Regions from separate parts of the Nakamurella multipartita DSM 44233 genome, predicted to be linked through region 2. Evidence: riboswitches for the same ligand, from Rfam matches in the RefSeq annotation. Region 2 holds a riboswitch; the other holds the start of a gene.

Region 1 (8,863 bases), 1.0 Mb from region 2:
CGGTGCTCGGCGCGGTGCCGGGCCAGCACGTCCAGGCCGAAGTCGGCGCTGGGGTCCCGCCACACCGAATGCGCATGGTTCGCGCCCCGTTGCGTGTTGTCCCATTCGATCAGCAGCCGGGGGCCCTGCAACCGGTAGTAGTGCGGCTGGCCGGCCTGGGTCGATCCGGCCCACGCGAAGGACACCTGGTCCAGCACGGCGTCGTCCAGGTACCGCGACGCCGGGGACAGCGCGTCGGGCACCCGGCCGAAATAGGTCGCCAGCAGGCGCCGCAGCAGCTCTCGTTGCTCGGCATCGAATTCGGCCGCGGCCACGCCCTTGGCCCGGGTGGTGTAGGCGACGACCCGGTGATCGTGCGCATCCAGGCCGGCGTTCCGGTCGATCCGGTCCGACAACGCCTGCAGCTTGGCCTGTTCCACCGGATCGGGGAAGGCCTCGTCCCGCCAGACCCCGGCCAACGGGATGACCTGGTCGCCGTCGGCGACGGTGGTCCGGTTGGCGGTCACGAAATCGGACGGGGCCTTGTCCAGCAGGATCGCCCGGCGGGCCAGCTCGGACGGCAGCGATCGGACCAGGTCCCGGCCCAGGTCCTCGACCCGGGCCAACGGCCGGTTGACCGCGCCGCCCAGCAACGGCGACGCGGCCGGGTCGGCCCCCAGGAACAACGGGGTCGCCGCGACCAGGGCACCGTCGACGATCAGGTTGTTCAGCGACACGTGGTGCCCGCCGAACCGCCATCCCCAGGGCGCCGACCCGCCCGGTTCCCCGAACACGCGCAGGTAGTACAGCCCCGGGTCACGGCCGCGGATCCGGTCGAACTTGGCCGTGAAACCCTCGATCTGGTCGAGCACGTTCTCCAGGCCCATGATCGTGGCCACCGTGACGTAGGCCGGGGTGGACAGCCCGGTGGAGATCAGCCGCATCGCCGCCCGATGCTGATCGGGGCGCTGCTGGTGCACGGTCAAGCCGCCGTGATCGGTCGGGGTGTAGAACCAGCGCCGGCGCTCGGCGTCGGTGGCCTCGTTGGCCGGCGGGTGGCCCAGGCCGCGCGCCCGCTGCCGCAGATCCAGGCTGTCCACCCAGGCCTGGGCGGCCCGGGCCATGGCCGTGGCCACCTCGCGGCGGGCGGCGTCGGCGGCGGCAGGCTCGGAGAGGTTCACCCCGGGAAATGTAGCGCCGCCTCGGGTACTGGGCCAGAATTCGACCGACCCCGGCCACCGGCGCCCCGAGGAGATCTGATGAGCACGCCCACCGATGCCAACCCCGAGCTGTTGACCGTCGTCGCCCACATGCGGGCCCGCGACGGCCGGCAGCAGGAACTGCGCGACGCGCTGATCGCCCTGGTCGAACCGACCAGCCGGGAAGAGGGTTTCGTCAACTACGACCTGCACCAGGGGGTCGAGGATCCGGACCTGTTCTACCTGTACGAGAACTGGGACAACGCCGCGCTGTTGGACGCGCACTTGGGCCGCCCGCACCTGACCGAGTTCGCCGCCCGGTTGCCCGAGCTGGTCGACGACAACGGCCTGACGATCACCCGGCTACGCCGGATCGCCTGACCGGACGGCGGCCCGATCGCGCCGCGGCAGCAGCAGCGAAAGCCCCACCCCGAGCCCGCAGAGCCCGGCGGTGACCAGGAAAATCTCCTGGTACTCGGTGGTCAGGGCCTGCTCCAGGGCCCGACTGAAAGCGGCCAGGCGGTCGTTGAACTGCTCGTCGGTGATCCCGATCGGCAACGGGGGCACCAGGTCTCGGGTCAGGTCCCGGAACCGCCAGAGCCCGAACGCGGTGAGCGCGGACAACCCGATCAGCATGCCGGTCATCCGCGCGACCACCACCGCGGCCGAGGCGACGCCGTGGGACGGGGCCGGCACCACCCGCAGCGTCACCGCGGACAGCGGCGCGATGACCAGCCCGAGGCCGAACCCGGCCACCGCCAGATCACTGTCCAGCGCGGGCATTCCGAACAGATGGGATGATTCGCGCACCTGGGGCGTCCAGCGGCTCATCAGGACGAATCCGCCGGCGGCCAGAGCCAAACCGGCCGCGCTGACCCACTTCTCACCGCACCGGGCGGCGAGCAGCCCGCCGACCAGGGCCCCGATGGGCAACGCCACCAGGAAGCGCACCAGCAGCTGGGCCGACTCGGCCGAGGTCATGCGCAATAGCGTCTGAGCGAACAGCTCGACGTCGACCAGGGTGACCATCAGGGCGGCCCCGGAGATCGCGCTGACCCCCAGACCGGTGAGCAACGCCCCCATCCGGACGCCCGCCGGATCCAGCAGCCGCACTCGGGCCCGCCGCTCGTACGCGACGAAGGCGACGACCAACGCCGCCACCCCGGCCAGCGCGGGCCATCCCCAGGACGGCAGGACGGATCGGGACGGGTCCGGGTTGTAGAGCGCGACCACCAGCAGGCCAAGGGCCAGGGCCAGCAGCGCGCCCCCGATCAGGTCGACGCCGGGGCGATCGCCCGGCCGCGCCGCGGAGCGGGGAACGGTCAGCTGCACCACGAGCATGGCGATCGCGGCCAGCGGCAGGTTGACCCAGAACACCCAGCGCCAGCTCTCCGGCTGGAGCGCGGCGAACAACGGCCACGAGGCGAACAGGGCGGCCACCCCGACGCCGTACAAGGTGCCCAGGACGCTGCCGATCTCCTGGGCGGCCCCGACCGCGCCCAGGACGCCGGCCCGGCGCCGCTCCGGCCACAGATCGGCGACCAGGGCCATGGTCACCGGCAACAGGGCCCCGCCGGCGATGCCCTGCACGGCGCGACCGGCCACCAGCAACGGCACCGAACCCGCCGCGGCGGTGAGGGCCGAGCCGGCGGCAAAGCCCAGCAGGCATAGCTGCAGCACCCGGCGCCGGCCGTACCGGTCGGAGGCCTGACCCAGCAGCGGCATGGCCGCGACGTACCCGAGCAGGAAACCGGTGACGATCGGGGTGGCCCGTTCCAGCCGGTTCACCGGGATGCCCAGGTCCACGACCATGTCGACCAGCAACCCGACGACGACGTACGCGTCCAGGGCGGCCAGCAGGACGGCCGTGCCGGCAGCCCCGATAGCCCAACGGCGTCCCCCCACGCCCGGATGTTACCGGGGTGACGGGACGCCGTCGGCTGGCTGCGGTCAGCGGGGACCGGGCGTGAGCTAGCTCACGGGATGCGCAGGACCTGGCCCGGGTAGATCAGGTTCGGGTCCGGGATGATGTCGGAGTTGGCCTGGTACACGGCCTCCCAGCCACCGGAGACGCCGTTGGCGGCGGCGATCTTGTAGAGGGTGTCGCCCGAGGCCACGGTGTAGGTGCCGTCGGCCGCGCTCCCGGCGGTCACCGACGAGCTGCTGGAGCCGGACGAGTCGCTGTCCTGGTTCCAGGAGCGGTGGCTGCCCCGCGAGGACTCCTGGGTGTCGTTCTGGCTGCGGCTGCTGCGCGAGGAGCTGCTGTCCGAGGACGAGCTGCTGGCGGAGCTGCCGGACGAGCTGCTGGAGGAGCTGTCGGACGAGCTGTCGGACGAGGAGGACGAACCGCTCACCGAGCGCTGGGTGGCACCCTCGCCGCCGCCGGCGTAGGCGCAGGCCCAGGCGCCCCAGCCCTGACCGGCCAGCGTCTTCTCGGCGATGGCGATCTGCTGCTCCTTGGTGGCCAGGTCGGCGCGAGCGGCGTACTCCTGGCCGCCGAAGGCGTTCCAGGTGGACTGCGAGAACTGCAGGCCGCCGTAGTAGCCGTTGCCGGTGTTGATGGACCAGTTGCCGCTGCTCTCGCACTGCGCGACGGCGTCCCAGGTCGAGTCGGGGGCGGCGGAGGCGGTGCCGGCGCCCAGACCCAGGGCGGCAGCGCCGGCGACCACGCCGACGGTGGCACCACGGAGGGCGAAGGTGCGGGCCTTGGAAGGCTTGCGATGGCGCGCGACGGTACGACGGGTCATGTCTGTGTTTCCCCTAGCTACGCCTGCGAGGTGAGCTGTCGGGTTCGGGCGCGACCCACTCCAGCGCCGATGGCGTTGGCGAATGGGTGCAGGGGATCGCCCGTCCGGACCCACTGGGGGTGGGCCCGAATTAACCCCAAGGAAGCCATGCGGCTCCCGAAGTTGGTTTCCCCGCTGCTGTCCTAGCCTTTCTGCTCTTTCGGTTCTCCGGGCCTGGGTGGACAGCACTCGGCGTGTGGCCCGGAGTTTTACGGACGGAGGCGCCGGGCGAAAACCCGGCTCCCACAAGACGATACGGAGCAGGGATCGAATGTCCAGGGACCCGATCTGGACATAACGGATTGGTAACGATCAGCTCGGCAGGCCGCGGTGCGGCGTTTTGGCTGCTGGACCGGGGTCTGACGACCGCTTCCCCACCCTCCGGTCGACCTACCTGTGGATCATCCAAATTCACCCGATCGGCCTAGTATTTTGGACAAGCTTTACTAGGACCGCGCACAGCGGTCGCACAGCGTGCGCACCGCCGCACCGGTCGGCCGCGCCAAGTATTCCCCGTTGTTCGCGTCAGTAAACACCGTGTGGCCCATGGGCCAGCGGGGAAGAGCCTGTGGATGACACATGGACGCGTGCTGTGCGTGGTGCTCGCCGGGGGCCGCGGATCGCGGCTGGGCCCCCTGACCACAGGCCGGGCCAAGCCGTCGCTGCCGGTCGGCGGCAACTACCGGTTGATCGATCTCGCCCTGTCCAACGCCGCCCACAGCGGCCTGTCCGACGTCTGGGTGCTCCAGCAGTACGAGCCGCACCTGCTCAGTGAGCATCTGGCCGGCGGTCGCCCCTGGGACCTGGACCGCACCCGGGGCGGCTTTCGTCTCCTCGCCCCGTTCCAGGGACCGGCCCACGACGGGTTTGCCTCCGGCAACGCCGACGCATTGATCCGGAACTGGCCGGTGATCGCCGCCTACGACCCGGAGGTCCTGCTGGTCTGCAGCGCCGACCACTTGCTCACCCTGGACCTGCGCGCCGTGCTGGCCCAGCATCGGGAGTCCGGCGTCGACGCCACCGTCGTGTCCACCACCCTGCCGGCGGGCGCGGACGTGTCCCGTTACCTGGTGGTACAGGCCGACGGCGGTCGGGTCCGCTCGGTCGACTACAAGCCCGAGCACGGCCGCGGCCGCTCCGTCGGCACCGAGGTCTTCGCCTACCGCCCGGACGTGCTGGCCGAGCACCTGCGCGAGCTGCATCGCACCGGCGAGCTCGGCGACTACGGCGAGCGGCTGTTGCCCAGCCTGGTCGCCGACGGCACCGTGGGCGACTTCCACCACCGAGGGCACTGGCGTGACCTGGGCACGCCGATGGCCTACCTGGACGGGCAGCTCGAGCTGTTGCGGGACCGGCCGCCGATGCGGCTGGACGACCCGGACTGGCCGATCCTGACCTCCATGCCGATGCGCGGTCCGGCCCGGGTCCGCCGGACCGCCGAGCTCGAACGCGTCTGGCTCGCGCCGGCCGCCGACGTCGCCGGCGCGGTGGTGAACTCGGTGCTCGGGCCGGGGGTGGTGATCGAACGCGGCGCCACCGTCCGGCACAGCGTGCTGATGGACGACGTCGTGGTCCGGGCCGGCGCCCAGGTCAGCCGGTCGGTGATCGCCGAGGGCAGCGTGGTCGGCCGGCGGGCCACGCTGGGGGCACCGCAGGCGCGGCACCCCGTGGTGATCGGGGCCCACCGCCGGATCGCCGCCGACGCCGAGCTGCCGGCGGGCACGCAGGTGGAGCCGCACCGACCTCGCGACCTGATCCGCGCCGCGCGCTGACCCGCAGGCCGGCGTCCGCGCGCCCGGCCCGCGGGGGCACTAGGGTGCCGGCTGTGATCGGTCGCAGCAAGTCCCGCGGGCACGTCGTCCTGGCCACCGCCGACAGCGAATCGTTCGACTCCCTGTCCCGGCGCCCGACCGCCCGGGCCGACCGATACCTGATGGGCAAGTCGCTGCGCGACAAGGTGTCCCGGCAGTCGCTGGCCGACTGGGCGCCGCCGATCGGCCGGCCCGACCCGGTCCAGCTGATCATGGACTCGCACGAGGGTCGGCTGGACTGGCTCATCCCGATCCGGGTGGGCCGGATGATCGGCAGCCCCTACGGCTTCCTGCGTGGGACGGCCATCGTGATGGCCGAGGACGTCGCCCGGTTGCCCTCGACCGGCATCACCCCGGTCATCTGCGGTGACTCGCATCTGGGCAACTTCGGCTTCTACGCCTCGCCCGAGCGCGACCTGGTCATGGATCTGAACGACTTCGACGAGGCCCACCCCGGTGGCTGGGAATGGGACCTGCGCAGACTGGTGGCCAGCATCTGGGTGGCCGGCCGGCAGAACGGGGCCGGCGAGTCGGACTGCGAGTCCGCCGCGCGGCAATGCGTGGCCGCCTACCGCACCGAGGTGCGGGAACTGGCCCGCACTCCCCTGCTGGCGCGCTCCTACCAGCGGATCGACGTCGACCACCTGCACAAGACCACCTCCAACCCCTCACTGCGGCAGGAGATCCGGCGCGCCGTCTCCCGGGCCCGCCACCGCACCAGCGACCGCGCGCTGCCCCGCTTCACCCATCAGGAGCAGGGCCGGCGCCGGATCGTGGAGGAGCCGCCCCTGATCACCCGGGTCAGCGAGCAGGACTTCGCGATCCTGTCCGCGGGGCTGGACGGGTACCTGCAGACGCTGGCCCCGCACTGGCGGCGGGCCCTGGGCGGCTACACGATCGTCGACATCGCCCACAAGGTCGTCGGGGTCGGCAGTGTCGGGTTGCGCGCCTACGTGGTGCTGCTCGAGGGCAGCAGTCCCGACGACGTCGTCTTCCTGCAGCTCAAGCAGGCCCGCCGGTCGGTGCTGGCCAAGTACGTGCACGGCGAGTCGGCCTGGCACGCCCATCAGGGCCAGCGGGTGGTCGAGTACCAGCAGGCCCTGCAGACGGTCAGCGACCCGTTGCTGGGCTGGGCCGAGGCCGACGGCCGGCAGTACTACGTCCGCCAGTTCCGGAACATGAAGGGCACCGTGGCCCTGGACTCGATCGACGGCTCGGCGCTGGCCGACTACGCCGGCATCGTCGGGCATCTGCTGGCCAAGGGCCACGCCCGGACCTCGGGCGCCTCGATGATCGCCGGATACTGCGGCAAGAGCGACAAGCTCGACGTCGCGCTGGCCCATTTCGCGCGGCTCTACGCCGATCAGACCGAGGCCGACCATGCGGCGCTGGTCAAGGCGGTCCAGCGGGGCATCATGCCGGTCGAGCGGGGCCTGTAGCGCGGGCCGACCCGGACGACCGAGCGCGGGACGGGCGAGCGCAGGAACGGCGCGAGCCGCCGGTCGGCGCGAGCTGGCGGGGCCGGGAACTGCCGCCGGACACGGACAACCCCCGGGCCGTTTCCCTCGCGATGCTCGCGGGGGGCCGATTGGACGGGGTCGGCGGCGCCGGGGGTCGGGTGACTGTCCGTGAATTGCTGGACCGCAGTTCCTCGACGAGGACTGGAGGGCCCTTTCGGTCGGTGCGGCCTAGCGGCCAGCCACCTCACGTGTCCGAGAAATACTCAACTCAGGACCACCTCCTTCCTCGTGTACCAGCGAACTTACGTCGCGATCCGCACCCGCGCAACGGTTTTCCGCCACCCGCGAAATCGGTTGGCTCGGCCGGGCCAACCAGGGCGTTCAGCCCGCCGGCGGGCAGCCGGCCCGCTTGGCCAGCACCACAGCGGCCGCGATCAGATCGGGCCCGTGGGTCAGGGCCGGGTCGTTGTGGTCGGCCCCCTCGATCGCGATCACCACGGGATCGCCGGCCGACCGGGCCGCCACGGTCAGGCTCAGCGCGGGTGGCACGAGAGTGTCCGCGGTGCCGTAGACCACCGTGGTGGGCACCGGCAGGGCCACCGTCAGGTCGACCACCGGGAACCGGTCCCGCAGCAGCCACCGCACCGGCAGCACCGGGACCTGCCGCTGGGCCACGTCGGCCAGCTCGGTGAACGGGGAGCGCAGCAGCAGGGCGGCCGGGGGGTGCTCGGTGGCCAGCCGGGTGACCACGGCCCCACCCAGGCTCTCCCCCAGGTAGATCAACTCGTCCGCGGACAGGCCGGCGTCGCCGGTCAGGAACGCGTAGGCCGCACGGGCGTCGGCCGCCAACCCGTCCTCGCTGGGCCGACCGGGATTGCCGCCATAACCGCGGTAGTCCAGCAGCAGCACCCCGAAGCCGGCCTCACGCAGGGCCCGGGCCAACGGCAGCCGGCCGGCCCGGTTACCTCCGTTGCCCGGCGCCACCAGCACCGTGCTGCGGCACCCGGCCGGGTCGCGGGGCACCGGCGCCCGCACGTACAGCGCGCGCAGGGCCACGCCGTCCTCGGTGGTCAGGGTGACGTCCAGGGCGTCGTCGAGCAGCGCCGAGGCCGCCGGCACGGCACTGGTGTCGGGCTGGTAGATCAGCCGCCGTTGCCCCGACCACAGCACCGCGACTCCCGCGAGCAAGGCCCCGACCAGGACCAGAACGATGGTCAGCATGCGCCGCCGGACCCGTCCGGGCAACCGCGGTCAGCGCTGGTCGTACTCGTCGATGACGTGCATGGCCGCCTCTTCGGCGCTGGCCCCGGCCCCGTCGATGCCGACGTCGTCGGCCAGCACGTCGTTGCGGTTGTCCGCGTAGGCGTCGGACCCGTCGGCGACCAGCCGCCCGGCCCGCACATCGCCGACCTCGTCGCCCGACTCGTCGAACAGGTTCTCCTCGTCCCGTTCCCAGACGTCCGGCGTCTCGGCCCGGAGCAGCTCATCCAGGCTCTGCCCCCGCTCCTCCTCGGACTCGGTGGGCACCTGCACCGTCGGTTCACGGTCCGGGGGGTTGTAGCCCTCGTCGAGGAAGTCGTCGAGCCGCTCGTCGGACAACGTGTCGCTGACGGTCAGCTGCTCGGAGA
Region 2 (8,863 bases):
GGAACCGACCCGGCCAGCCGCACCTGGTCCCGGACCTGCAGCCGGTCGATGAGCGACTCCAACCGCCCGCGGTCGGGGCCGTCGCCGACGATCAGGACTCGCACGTCGGGCACCCGGTCACGCAGCCGCGGCACCGCCCGGATCAGGGCGTCCTGGCCCTTGCGGGCCACCAGACGGGACACCGAGAGCACCAGCGGCGCATCGCCGAGGCAATAGTCCTGGCGCACCGTGCGTCGCGCCGCCGGATCGGGCCGGTAGGTCTGGGTGAGCACACCCGGCGGCAGGTATTCCAGGGCCGCCATCGGACCCAACGCGGCCGAGATGCGGCGCCGCGCATAGCGGCTGACGAAGGTGAGCACGTCGTTGTCCCGGCCGATCCGGCGCAGAGCCTGGCGCGCACCGGGCAGCATCGACCACCCGACCTCGTGCCCGTGGGTACAGGCGACGGTGCGCACGATGCCGTCCGCGCGCAGCCCTGGGGTGAGCAGCCCCAGCGGGGCCGCGGCGCCGTACCAGACGGCCCCGATCCGATGGGTCCGGATCAGTTCGAGGGCGCGGCGCCGGACCGAGTCCCCCGGCAGCATCAACGAACCGGGGTGCCGATAGACCGAGAACGGCTGAGCGGCATCGAATTCCGCCGCGCCCGGCCAGTCGGGCGCGTAGACCACCAGAGCGTCGGCCGGCAGCCGCTGGGCCAATGCCAGTAGGTAGGACTGAATTCCACCGGCGCGAGGCGGAAAGTCGTTGGTGACCAACAGTGTTCGCCGCACGTGGGGAGCACCGGGCCCTTCTGGCCGGTTCCGGCCGACGCGCCGATCGGGCCGACGACGCCGGCGGGAAAGCGCCGCGCCGCCGACCCGGTGGTTGGTTCCGCCGAGCCTAATGCCCGGCGGAACCCGGAACCGCGATGGCCGTCACGGCCGACTCGATGATCAGCCGGTGACGCGATGCCCGGTCGCGTTCGGGCCGGCCCCGCTGACCGTGGTGACGTACACCGGACGGGTCTCGGTGGAGGCGTGCACGACCTGGCCGTTGCCGATGTACATGGCCACGTGCGAGACCGGCGAGTAGTAGGTGACCAGGTCACCGGGCTGCAGCTCGCTCAGCGGGACCGACGGCAGGCCGGCCTGGCCGCCGGAGGTCCGCGGGATGCTGACGCCGGCCTGGGCCCACGCCCACGAGGTCAGACCCGAGCAGTCGAAGGCGTTCGGGCCGGCAGCGCCGTAGACGTAGGGCGAGCCGACCTTGGACAGAGCGGCGGCGACCGCGGCCGCCGCGGCTCCGCTGCCGGCCGGCGCGCTGGCGGCCGCCGCGGCCGAGCTGGTCGCGGCGGACGAGTCGCTGGTGGTGCTGCGATCGGACCGGCTTGCGGCCTGCGGCGCCGCGGCTGGCTCGGCGGCGGCATTGGCCGCGGCGTTGGCCTGCTCCTCGGCGGCAGCGGCGGCCTGCCGCTCCTGCTCGGACAGGGAGTCGTACAGCGCCTTGTACCGGGCGGCCTCGGCATCCAGATCGGCCTTGCGGGAGGTCACGTCGGCGGTCGCCTGCGCGGCGGCGGCGGCCGCGGCGTCGGCGTCGGCCTTGGCCTGCGCCGCGGCGGCCGCGGCGGCGTCAGCCTGCGCCTTGGCCTGGGTGGCGGCATCGCGGGCGGCGATGGCCTCGTCCAGGGTCTGCTGCGTATCGGCGGCGACCCGGTCCAGCGAGGTCGCCTGGTCCAGGAAGTCCTCGGCCGAGCCGGCGGTCAGCAGGACGGACATGCCGTCCAACCGGGCGCCCCGGAAGCTGGCGTTGGCGAAGGCGTTGACCTTGCCCTGGTAGCTGGCGGCGGCCGCATCGGCCTGCTCGGCCTGGGCGCGCGCGGCTTCGGCGGCCACACCGGCGGCCGTGACCTGGTCGCCCGCGGCAGCCGCGGCCGCGTTGGCCGCGTCCTGCTTTTCCTGCGCGACCAGAACTTCTTCGTTGAGTACCCCGGCGCGGTGGGAACTGTCCAGGTAGGCGCGTTGGGCTTCGTCGGCGGTGGCCGGGTTCTCCGGATCGGCCAGAGCCGAACCGGTCCACATCAGGCTCGCGGACAACATCGCAATGACGCCGATGGCGACACCACGGCTCCGGCGACGAAGACTGTGCGTCATGGCCGGGCGCGGACGGGCGTGCAGGGTCGCCAAGGCAGGCGTACCTTCCTCCTCGCCGCCTACCGAGTTAGCTGACGGGTTCGGGCCAGGAAGTTAGCCCTACCCCTTGCCGATTGCGGGCAGCATGCAGCTGCGCGCGCTCGACCAGGGGATTCACCCCAGACAAACCTGGTTCCCCGGTTCGACGTCACGCGCTGATAAGCACGCTGGCCGATTCGGCGGGACCTCTGGGACCACCCGATTGGTGGATACGGCCAGAAGGTCTCGGTCAGGTTACGAGACCGACCCGAAAGAGTCCAGTCGAGTCTGCGAATTTGGGGATAAAGCCATGCGAGTGCATAGGTCAACACCCCTTTACCACGGCCTGACCTGGGACAATGGAGCAGGGACGAGGCCATTTCGCGGTTGTGACCGAAATGAGATCACCGTCACACCCGGTAACCGGGCGAGCCTACCTCACCACCGGGGGTCACCCTGCTGCCCGATGGGTCGATCGGGTGACCGGCACCAGGCGCAGCGGCGGGACCAGCCCCGATTCGGCCAGGACACCGAGCGCCGCCCGTTCGGACTCATCCCAGTCGATACCCTCCGGCGTCGACCCGAGCAGGACCGTGACCACGCAGCCGCTGCAGGCTGGGCCCTTGACCGCGCAGTGGTCGCAATCGATGTGCATGACGCGCTCCGTTCCGTGATATCCGCCGTATCCGGCTGTCCACCCGGACGCTAGAGACGACCTCTGACAGTGGGCCTTCGAACGGGGCCTCCTCCGCGGCCTGCCACGGCCCTCGAGCGGCACCTGGAGCGGCGCCTCCGACCGGAACTTGCCCGGCGCGGCGACGTGGTTCACTGGGCCCGAGCCGAGGCGGGCCCGGCACAGGAAGGAACCGGTGGACACCTCAGTGAACGGGATCGCCGATTCGGCCGGGGAGCTGCGCGACGACCGCAGCGTGCCGCGGTACCAGATCGGGACGGTGGCCGAGCGGACCGCGCTGTCGCACAACACGCTGCGGCACTGGCACGAGGCGGGCCTGGTCTCGCCCTCCGGACGTAGCGAGGGCGGGTTCCGGCTCTACAGCGACGCCGACATCGAACGCATCCTGGTGATCCGTCGGATGAAGCCGATCGGCTTCACGCTCGAGCAGATGCAGCAATTGCTCGACGTCCTGGACGTCCTGCAGTCCGACGAGTCCGGCCCCGAGGACCGCGCCACCGCCCGGGCCACCCTGCAGGAGTTCGCCCAGCAGACCCGGCAGAGTGTGGACCGGATTCGCCGGCACCTGGCCTACGGCACCGAGTTCGCGGCCTTGTTGGCCGACCTGCTGCGTGCGTCCGAACCCGGAGACCCCCCGACGAGCTGATGGGCCGGACAGCCCTCGACGCCCGCCCGGCCACGGTCATACTCTACTCTCGGGTGAGAGTAGGGTTCCGGCCGCACCAATGTCTCGGGGGACGGATGGCACCACGGATGGCACCACGGATCACGCCCCGGCCAACGGCGCCGACGGGGTCACCGGCGCGGTGGACGACCCTGCACGAACGGTTCGGTCCACGGCGCAACAACTTCGACCTGATCCGGCTCGGCCTGGCCGCGACCGTCGGAGTCGCGCACGGGATCGTCATTCGGACCGGCGACCAGCCGACCTTCGGCATCTCTACCTTGGGCGACTACGCCCTGGACGGCTTCTTCATCCTCAGCGGCTTCCTGGTCACCCGGAGCTGGGTCACGCTGAACGATTTCTGGCGCTACGCCTGGCACCGGTTCCTGCGCATCATGCCGGCGTTCTGGGTCTGCCTGCTGGTGCTGGCCTTCGTGGTCGCACCGATCGCCTTGTTGTTGGAGGGGCGCCCGCTGTCCGAACTGTTCACCTCACCTGACTCCGGACCCCGGTTCGTCCTGGTCAACGCCGGGCTGATGATCTTCACCTACGGGATCGCGTCCATCTTCGCGAACAACCCCGAACCGCTGGTGGTCGACGGATCGCTGTGGACCCTGATCCTGGAGGCCGGCTGCTATGTCGTGCTGGCCGTCCTGGGCGTCCTCGGCCTGCTGCGTCGACGCCGCTGGGTGGTCCCGGCCCTGGCGGTGACGCTGTGGGCGATGGCCACTCTCTACGACCTCGGGGTGCCCGTCGGCATCGGAGACACCACGCTGCGGATGCTGATGCTGTTCATGATCGGGGCCAGCTTCTACCTCTATGCCCACCGGGTGCCCCTCAACGCCTGGTTCGCTCTCGCCGCCGCCGTGGTGTTCCTCGCCAGTGCCGGGCTGCTGGAGAACTACCGGATGGTCGGGGCCGTCCCCCTGGCGTACGTGCTCATCTACCTGGCCGCCGGGCTACCCAGGAACCTGCGCCTGAAGGTCGACCTGTCCTATGGCGTGTACATCTATCACTACCCGCTGCAGCAGTTGCTCATGCTGACGGTGCTGGCGACGCTGCCCACCCCGGCCTTCGTGACCGTCAGCCTGGTGCTGGTGATCCCACTGGCCCTGGCTTCCTGGTACGGCATCGAGCGACGCGCCCTGCGGCGTAAGAATGCGACCCTGCCTCGGTGGTTGCCCGGCGCTGGCGACCGGTCGGCCGGCGTCTGACCGACCGGGGATCGTGCGTGATGGGTCAGTCGAGGTGGTGCCCGAGCGCGGTCAGGAACTCCTGATGCTCGGCCGCGGGGGCGTCCGCGGCCCCCGGGACGAGCATCGCCGGTCCACCGGCCAACGCATCACCCGACCGGTGCGGGGCCAGGTTGACGTGAAAATGGGCGACCCGGTCGCCGAACACCGCGGCATAGACCAGATCCGCGCCGGCCGCCGCCCGGAGGGCGCGGGTGACCCTGGCCAGCACCGACCCGAACGTCGCGGCTTCGGCCCCGTCGAGGTCGGTGACGAAGGGGATGTGCCGCACCGGCTCCAGGTGGGCGAAGCCGACCACCGGACCGCGCCCGACCACCGACAACCGCCAGGTGCCGTCCGTCCACACCCGGGTGCGGCCGAAGAAGCGGTCCGCGTCGTCGGGCCGGCACAGCAGGCAGTCGGGGTCGCGATCAGGCATGAATCACCCACCGCCCAGGACGGCCAGGAACACCGACGACGGTGCCGCCCGCGCCCCCGTGCGCGTCGCGTGGTCGGCGACCCGCCGGTCCGAGCTGATCACCACCATCGGCCGGCCGGTCGGCTCGGCCCGGACCAGGTCGGCGATGACGTCGTCGGCCTGGATCCCCGGGGCCGAGAACAGCACCCGGACCCCGCGGGCGAAGGGCCGCGAGGTGGTGACCGCAGCGCCGTCGAAGACCACGGTGACCTCGGCCGACGTGCGCGCCGCCAGCGCCGAGAGCTGGCGGACCAGGCGTTCGCGCTGATCGGCCAGGGACAGTTCGGCAAACCCGGTCTTGGTGACGTTGTAGCCGTCGATGATCAGGTGGGTGCCCGGCAGAGCGATCCAGGCCCCGAGCCGGACCGGATCGTGGGTGCGTCGATCGGTCGCCGGTTCGGCCATCCCGGACGCCACCACCTCGGCCGGCGCCGGGCCGCCGCCGATCAGGTCCCATTCACGCCGCAGACCCAGGGCGGCCGATTCGAGCACCTGCAGCAGCAGATCGAGGCGCCGGTCGTCGGCCGCCCGCCGGTCGTCGGTGGTCTCCCGCAGCTTGCGCACGCTCTCGGCGGCCGCGTCGGCCCGGCCGGTGGCGGCCTCGGCCTGTCGCCGCCACGCCTGCGCCTGCTCGCGCACGCGGTCCAGCTCCTGCGCCAGCGCCCGGCGCCCGGCGTCGGCCTGGGACCGCTCGGCCGCCAGCTGATCCTGCAGCTCCCGCACCCGGGTGCCCTGGTCGCGCAGCCGCTTCTTGAGCCGTTCGACCTCGACGCTCGCGTCGGCCGGTGGGGCCGCCGCCCGGACCGCGAGCTGCTGCTCGGCCCGCTCCAGGCGCGCGGTGGTGGAGCGCAGTTCGTGTTCGAGCTCGGCGATCCGGGATCTCGCGTCCACCTGATCCTGGGCGGCGGCCGCCCGGGCCACCAGCTCGTCGACGTCGGGCGAGCCGAGCAGCACGGCGCGGGCCGCCGCCGCCGGTCCGTCCGGCCCGGCGGCGCCGTCAACGTCCATCCGGGCCACGTGCTCGGCCAGGGTCGCCCGGAACACCTCGTCCCGCTGCACGGCGTCGGCCAGCACGGTCGCGGCCAGCCGCGCCCGCTTGGCCGGCGCGAACCGGGCCACCTTCTGCAGGGCCGGCGACAGGTCCCGGGCGGGCACCCGGCCAGCCACCTCGGCGGCCCATTCCACGATGCGGACGCGGACCGCCGCCGGGAGCGCGTCGATCGGGTGCCGCTCCCGGACCCGCTCGACGTCGTTCCCCGCTCCGGTCATCCCGCCATCCTGACACCGCCGCCGCCCCGAGCCGTGCCGTTGGCCGATGCCGGGCGCGAGTCGTGCCGGGGCTGTGTCGTACCTACGTTCTACGGTCGGGCGCATGCCGTTGTTCCTCGACGATGGGGTCGTCCCGGACCCCGCACCGACCTGGTCGGCGACCGGTCCGCGCGATCCCGTGGTGACGCCGGCGGTCGGTGGTCAGCGCAGTTTCGACGAGCTCGGCGAACCGCTGCGCGAGGTGACGTTCGTGGTGGTCGATCTGGAGACCACCGGTGGTTCGCCGGCCACCGAGGCGATCACCGAGATCGGTGCGGTCAAGGTGCGCGGCGGCCAGGTGCTCGGCGAGTTCGCCACACTGGTCGACCCGGGCCGGACCATCCCGCCGCAGATCACCATGTTGACCGGCATCACCAACGCGATGGTCTACGACGCCCCCCGGATCTCCTCGGTGCTGCCGGCGTTCCTGGAATTCGCCCGCGGCTCGGTGCTGGTCGCCCACAACGCCCGCTTCGACGTGGGATTCCTGCGGGCCGCGTGCGCCCGCCAGCAGGTGCCCTGGCCCGGGCCGGCCGTGGTGGACACGGTCCGGCTGGCCCGCAAGGTGCTGCCCCGGGCCGAGGCGCCGAGCGTGCGGCTGTCCGCGCTGGCCGCCCTGCTCGGAGCCCGGACCCGCCCCGACCACCGGGCGCTGACCGACGCCCGGGCGACCGTGGACGTGCTGCACGCCCTGTTCGAACGGCTCGGTTCCCTCGGGGTGCACAGCCTGGCCGAGCTGCAGGACGCCAGCCGGGACGTCGCCCCGCAGCGGCGGCGCAAGCGGTGGCTGGCCGATCGGCTGCCCGCGGCCCCCGGCGTCTATCTGTTCCGCGGTCCGCGCGAGGAGGTGCTTTACGTCGGTACCTCCCGCAACCTGGCCCAGCGGGTGCGTTCGTATTTCACGGCGGCCGAGAACCGGCCCCGGATCAACCAGATGGTGGCCCTGGCCGAACGGGTCGACCATGTCGAGTGCGCCCACGCCCTGGAGGCGCACATCCGCGAGCAGCGGCTGATCGCGGTCCATCAGCCGCCCTACAACCGGCGCTCGCGCCGGCCCGGCGGGGTGTGCTGGGTGACGCTGACCGACGAGGCCTTTCCCCGGCTCTCGATCGTGCGGCAACCGCCTCGCGGATCGCCGGCCTGCCTGGGACCGTTCCCCAATCGGGTCGCCGCCCAGGTGGCCGTCGAGGCCCTGCAGGACGTGGTGCCGATCCGGCAGTGCACCACCCGGATCCGCCGTCACTCCCCCGACGGAACGCCGTGCGTGCTGGCCGAACTGGGTCGCTGCGGGTCGCCGTGCGACGGCCGGCAGGACGAGCTGAGCTACGCCCGGGAGGTGGCCCGGATCGTCGAGCTGGTCGACGGCCGGTCCGATCAGCTGCTGCAGCTGCTGCGGACCCGGCTGCTCGGGTTGTCCGCCGACGGCCGCTTCGACCAGGCCGCGGTCGCCCGGGACCGGTTGTCGGCGCTGGCCGCGGCGCTCGACCGGCGGCAGCGGCTCGGCGCCCTGGCCGCCATCCGGGAGCTGGTGGTGGCCCGACCCGACGAGCGGGGCGGCTGGGAGCTCACGGTCGTCCGGCACGGCCGATTCGCCGCGGCCGCGCACGCCCGGCGCGGGGTCGACCCGATGCCGGTGGTCGAGGCGATGGTGGCCTCGGCCGAGACGGTGCACCCGGGTCCGGGTCCGCTGCCGGCCGCCTCGGCCGAGGAGACCAGCACCCTGCTGCGTTGGATCGAGCGTCCCGGCAGCCGGCTCGTCCGGGCCTCGGCGCCCTGGTCGAGCCCGGCCGCCGGGGCCGGCCGGTGGCGACCGTTCATGAAGGTCGCCGACATCGCCCGCAGCACCCGGATCGCGCCGCAACACCCGGACCCGCCGGCCCGCCGGTTGTCGCTGACCGTCGGTTGAGCGCGCCGTGGCGGGTGCCGCTGAGCGTGCGGCGGCCCGGGGCGACATAGCATCGGTCCATGGTGACGGCGATCGTGCTCATCGACATCGAGGCAGACCGGATTCCGGAGGCGGCGCAGGAGATCGCGAACCTGCCCGGGGTCGAGCAGGTGTACTCGTGCGCCGGCGACGTCGACGTGGTTGCCGTCGTCCGCGCCAGCACCCACGAGGCCATCGCCGATCTGGTGCCCGGCCACATCTCCAAGGTGCCCGGGGTGCTACGCACGATCACGCACATCGCGTTCCGCGAATACTCCAGCCGGGATGCCGACGACGCCTTCTCGATCGGCATGCAGGCCTGACCTCGGGCCGGCTGCAGCAGTCCTTCAGTCGGCCTTAAGCGCTCGGCGATCAGATGAACGGGTCACCACGAGATCGACCCATCGGAGACCCGA

Evidence for each region. A riboswitch is a leader RNA that binds a small molecule or an ion and turns the genes downstream of it on or off. The one in region 2 is predicted to bind cyclic di-AMP.
Region 1: another riboswitch for cyclic di-AMP. It lies ahead of NAMU_RS31405 (transglycosylase family protein); the one in region 2 lies ahead of NAMU_RS16000 (C40 family peptidase).

Annotation. Positions count from the first base shown of each region.
Region 1 covers NC_013235.1:2,566,338-2,575,200, reverse strand. Annotated here, with positions in the region: gene NAMU_RS11590 (DUF3500 domain-containing protein) at 1-1,160, opposite strand, end outside; gene NAMU_RS11585 (putative quinol monooxygenase) at 1,239-1,559, shown strand; gene NAMU_RS11580 (MFS transporter) at 1,542-3,083, opposite strand; gene NAMU_RS31405 (transglycosylase family protein) at 3,155-3,925, opposite strand; cyclic di-AMP (ydaO/yuaA leader) riboswitch at 3,931-4,131, opposite strand; gene NAMU_RS11570 (glucose-1-phosphate adenylyltransferase family protein) at 4,537-5,736, shown strand; gene NAMU_RS11565 (DUF2252 domain-containing protein) at 5,790-7,214, shown strand; gene NAMU_RS11560 (alpha/beta hydrolase) at 7,617-8,456, opposite strand; gene NAMU_RS11555 (DUF5709 domain-containing protein) at 8,487-8,863, opposite strand, start outside.
Region 2 covers NC_013235.1:3,565,215-3,574,077, forward strand. Annotated here, with positions in the region: gene NAMU_RS15995 (glycosyltransferase family 4 protein) at 1-770, opposite strand, end outside; gene NAMU_RS16000 (C40 family peptidase) at 933-2,075, opposite strand; cyclic di-AMP (ydaO/yuaA leader) riboswitch at 2,171-2,360, opposite strand; gene NAMU_RS16005 (hypothetical protein) at 2,599-2,802, opposite strand; gene NAMU_RS16010 (MerR family transcriptional regulator) at 3,017-3,487, shown strand; gene NAMU_RS16015 (acyltransferase family protein) at 3,595-4,719, shown strand; gene NAMU_RS16020 (HIT family protein) at 4,745-5,176, opposite strand; gene NAMU_RS16025 (NYN domain-containing protein) at 5,180-6,484, opposite strand; gene NAMU_RS16030 (DEDD exonuclease domain-containing protein) at 6,588-8,429, shown strand; gene NAMU_RS16035 (Lrp/AsnC ligand binding domain-containing protein) at 8,489-8,770, shown strand.